2 regions of the Cupriavidus sp. 30B13 genome follow, and region 1 is predicted to be linked to the other one. Evidence: predicted binding sites of a transcription regulator. Region 1 holds the regulator's gene; the other holds the start of a gene.

Region 1 (2,398 bases):
AGATCCAGCGCATCGTCAGCTTCCTCAAGGCGCGCAACATCGGCGTGCTGATCACCGATCACAACGTGCGCGAGACACTGGGCATCTGCGACCACGCGTATATCATCAGCGAAGGCACCGTGCTGGCGTCCGGCCAGCCGGAGGACATCATCGCCAACGAATCGGTGCGCAAGGTCTACCTGGGCGAGAACTTCCGCATGTAAGCGGTGCGGGGGCGTCCCCCGGAGCGGCTTTTATGCCGCCTGTCGTCCTGCAGACGATCACGGCGGCGCCAGCGATAGCAATTTCCGTTCCACCGGCACGGAAGTTGGGCATAAAATGGTCGCATGAAACCGTCGCTACAGCTCCGCCTCTCGCAACATCTCGCGCTTACGCCGCAACTCCAGCAGTCGATCCGGCTGCTGCAACTGTCCACGCTCGAACTGCAGCAGGAAGTGGAACAGGCCCTGACCGAGAATCCCCTGCTCGAACGCGAGAACGACTGGATCGAAAGCCCGCTGCGCGTGGCCGCCGACGGCTCGGTGAACCTGCAGAGCGCGCCCGCACCGGCGCCCGCCGACGGCCAGGGCACCAGCGAGAACCGCGCCGACGGCGCCCCGGAGGGCGACGACAGCTATTCCGACAGCGGCGAGGACTACGGCAACGACTGGAGCCTGGACGACTTCGCGCGCCGCCCGCAGGGCGACGAGGACGAGAAGACCCCGATGCAGTTGCGCGACGCCGAGCCCACGCTGCGCGAGCACCTGATGGAGCAGCTCGCCCCGCTGAAGATCTCCATGCGCGACAAGGGCCTGGCGATCTTCCTGGTCGAGTCGCTGGACGACGACGGCTACCTGAGCGCATCGCTCGAGGAAATCTGCAGCGAACTGCCCGAGGAACTCGAGTTCGAGATCGACGAGGTGCAGGCCATCCTCACCCTGCTGCAGAGCTTCGACCCCGCCGGCGTGGGCGCGCGCAACGCTGCCGAGTGCCTCGCGCTGCAGTTGCGCCGGCTCAAGCATCCCCAGCGCGAACTGGCCCTGACCATCGTCACCAGCCACCTCGAACTGCTGGCGGTGCGCGACTACACGCGCCTGAAGAAGGCACTGCAGGTGGACGAGGCCGATCTCAAGGCCGCCCACGAACTGATCCGCTCGCTCGCGCCCTATCCCGGGCACGCCTACAGCCGCCCGGAAGCGGACTTCGTGGTGCCCGATGTATTCGTGCGGAAAATAGGCGGCGGCTGGATCGCGCAGCTCAACCCGGATGTGATGCCGCGGCTACGCATCAACGACATGTACGCGCAGATCTTGCGCGGCGCAAAAGGCGACTCCGGCGCGGCCGGACTGCAGCAAAAGCTGCAGGAAGCGCGCTGGCTGATCAAGAATATCCAGCAGCGCTTCGACACCATATTGCGCGTCGCACAAGCGATTGTCGAACGTCAAAAGAACTTCTTCACCCACGGGGAAATTGCGATGCGCCCCTTGGTTTTGCGGGAGATTGCCGATACACTGGGTTTACACGAGTCCACCATCTCCCGGGTGACAACCAATAAATACATGGCAACGCCGATGGGGACTTTCGAGCTGAAGTACTTCTTCGGCAGTCACGTATCCACGGAAACCGGCGGCGCGGCCTCGTCAACGGCAATCAGGGCGTTGATCAAGCAACTCATAGGAGCCGAAGACCCCAGGAACCCCCTGTCGGACAGCAGGATCGCCGAACTGCTCGGCGAGCAAGGCTTCGTGGTGGCCCGACGAACCGTGGCCAAGTACCGCGAAGCGCTGAAAATCCCTGCCGTCAATCTCCGCAAGACTTTGTAGCCGAGCCGCACCGCCTGCCTGGTGTGGCTCTTTCAGAAGGAGAAACGCTATGAACTTCAAGATCAGTGGACACCACTTGGACATCACGCCTGCACTGCGTGAGTACGTGGAAACGAAACTGGAGCGTATCGTCAGGCATTTCGATCAAGTCATTGGCGTAAGTGTGCTGCTCTCTGTCGACAATACAAAAGAAAAGGACCGGCGGCAGTATGCGGAAATCAATCTACATCTCAAGGGCAAGGACATCTTTGTCGAAGCGCATCACGAAGACCTGTATGCCGCAATCGACGCACTGGTCGACAAGCTCGACCGGCAGGTGATTCGCCACAAGGATCGCGTGCAGAGCCACGACCGCGAGGCGGTCAAGTACCAGATGGCGGCATCGCAGATGCAGCAATGACCGTGCCTGGCGGCCCGCCAAGGGGGTCGCCGGAGTCAGTCCCTTGAAACCGGAACAAGCCGCGCCCGTTGCGCGGCTTTTTTGCGCCCGTTTTTGCGTCCGCGTTCCTGCCCGCTTTTGCGCCGCGGCGGCCCGGGCGGAATGATGCAGGGGGATTCCGCAACGCCCTGCAGCCGGTGTATGCTGTGCAATACAT
Region 2 (2,398 bases), 270 kb from region 1:
CGCCGTGGCGAGCGTGTCGGCCATTGCCTGCCGCTCCTGCGACGACGCGGCCCTGCCCTGCCGCCAGGCCGCCCACATCACGGCCGCGGCGAGCGCCAGCGCCAGCTCGGTCACCAGCCGGCTGCCGGACACGTCGGCCATGCCGGCAAGACCCTGCGCGATGCCGGTGGCGATCAGCCACAAAGGAAACAGGATGATCCACGGAAATTGAGCCGGCTCCGCCTGGTAGGCGAAATTGCCGGCTCGCCCGGGCGTCACGGTCCCCAGCACGATCACCGCAAGCGCGAACAACAGCGCGGAAGCCCATTCCCCGTAGAACGTGGCGAGCGGAAGCGTGTGCCGCGAGACCAGCAGCGGCACGACGAGCGTGGCGAAGAGGAAGCTGAGTGAAATGGCTGACCGGGAGGGCAGCATGCGGGTGCCTTGTTATGCCGGGTTGGCAAAAGGCGGATGATAGCTTGGGGGATGGGAAAAGAAAAAGCGCCCGGAGGCGCTTTTTCTTTTCCATTGAACCTAGTCGCTACATCAAGGTTATTGGGGGGCTGCGGCAGGAGTTGTGGACTTGAAGTAGGCCAGCACCAAGGGATCATCGCTGGTCGTCGACGGAGTCCAGTTCACGGCGGTGCTATTGACATCAGGCGTGAAAGTGACCGTCTTGGTGTCGATCGTGGCGGCTTTGATGTTAGCCATCGTGACAACTACAGCGCCCGTGGTCGCAGTAACCGAGATCGCGGAACACTCGGTCGTCGCCGTAGGTGCCGCCGACAGACCCAAGCCGGTCCAGTCGTCCGTCGCCGTGGGAAGCGCACCGTTCGTCTGCGCATACAGCGCAACTGCCAGCTTAAGGGGCTCCGCGCACGATGCCACCTTCGACAACTTCGCCTTGACCGTGTAGTCCTGATACTGCGGAATAGCAATCGCCGCCAGGATACCGATGATCGCGACCACGATCATCAGTTCGATCAGCGTAAAGCCCTTCTGGGCACGGCGGCCCAGTTTCTTCAGTTGCACTCGTTGTTGCATGATTGACCCCTCGAAGGAATTTTGGATACAAATAGAAACATTTTGTTTCATGTGATGCTGCAAGTTCTTAGCAGTTAGCGTGCCAGCGCCGCAAACCCTGAAAACGTCGTCGCCGGGTGACAATTTTCGCCACTTGGGGGGATTGCAGGTTTTGACCGGGCGCAAATTTTGTCACCTGCGATGACGCGGAAGGTCAGTAAACCGACGATTTCGCTTAACTCTGTACGAAGCCGCACTGAAGTCAAACAGCGAAAGCGGCAGGCCGGAAAACGAAACGGGTGGCCCCGAGGCCACCCGTCCCGCGGTGCTTCAAAGAGCCCCGCGCAATCGCAGTTCCCGCCCGCTGCGGGCGAGAGTCGCTTCAGCCCGTCACGCCGGCTGTGCCGCGCGTTTCTGCATCAGCTTGCCGATCACCACCACCAGCGCGGCGCCGACGATGCCGAACACCAGGTGCGCGTGCGGCACGTGCATTTCGAACCAGGCGGCGTCGACCGGGTCGCTCACCAGCATTTCGCCGGCGAGGTAGCCCAGCAGCGCGGCGCCCAGCACGATGATGATGGGGAAGCGGTCCATGACCTTGAGCAGGATGGTGCTGCCGAACACGATCAGGGGGATCGACAGGCCCAGGCCCAGCACCAGCAGCATCAGCTGGCTGCCTTCGGGGCCCTTCTGCGCGGCGGCGGCCACGGCGACCACGTTGTCGAGCGACATCACCAGGTCGGCGATCAGGATGGTGCGGATCGCGGCCCAGATGTTGTCCTTGGCGGCGTGGCCTTCCTCGTCGTCGTCGCCGGTCAGCAGCTGGACGCCGATATAGACCAGCAGCGCGGCGCCGACGATCTTGAGGTACGGCAGGCTCAGCAGCTTGACCGCGGCGACGGTCAGGATCACGCGCATGACGATGGCGGCGGCGCTGCCCCAGAAGATGGCTTTCTTCTGTTGCGCGGGCGGCAGGTTGCGCGAGGCGAGCGCGATCACCACGGCGTTGTCGCCGGAGAGCACGATGTTGGTCAGGATGATGGATCCCAGCGCGATCCAGAACGCGGTGGAGGACAACAGTTCCACGGTAAAGCTCCTCGAGTTTTCTTGAATTATGGTTCGAACGCCGCACGGCGACGGGCGATGCGCAACCGATGATGTTCAGCCGACGATGAAATTCGGATGTCTGATTTTTCAGACATGAGATTTACCGTATCAAGCTTTCGATTCGGTTTCAATCGCCTTCCAGCCCGCCTCGGGAGATACCCTAGGTTCCTGGCGTCCCAGAATGACGCGCCCCCGCGCGAAGGCGGGGGCATCGGGGGCTGGCGCGCCACTGCCCTCGGACAGTGGCGCGCCGGCACCGGCAAATCTCCCGCCCTCGCGGGCGGGAATC

Evidence for each region. Region 1 encodes sigma-54, which starts transcription at its own class of promoters, with help from an activator protein. Its sites were predicted from a motif close to TGGCANGNAANCTGCTTT; they were not measured.
Region 2: a site for sigma-54 is predicted at 1,091-1,108, ahead of ACKI2N_RS04500 (pilin). Genes of this name have one in related genera too.

The regions. Positions count from the first base shown of each region.
Region 1 covers NZ_CP188223.1:682,635-685,032, reverse strand. The annotation lists gene lptB (LPS export ABC transporter ATP-binding protein) at 1-203, shown strand, start outside; gene ACKI2N_RS03295 (RNA polymerase factor sigma-54) at 327-1,802, shown strand; gene hpf (ribosome hibernation-promoting factor, HPF/YfiA family) at 1,852-2,202, shown strand.
Region 2 covers NZ_CP188223.1:949,807-952,204, reverse strand. The annotation lists gene ACKI2N_RS04505 (PglL family O-oligosaccharyltransferase) at 1-414, opposite strand, end outside; gene ACKI2N_RS04500 (pilin) at 532-1,074, opposite strand; gene ACKI2N_RS04495 (TerC family protein) at 1,393-2,088, opposite strand.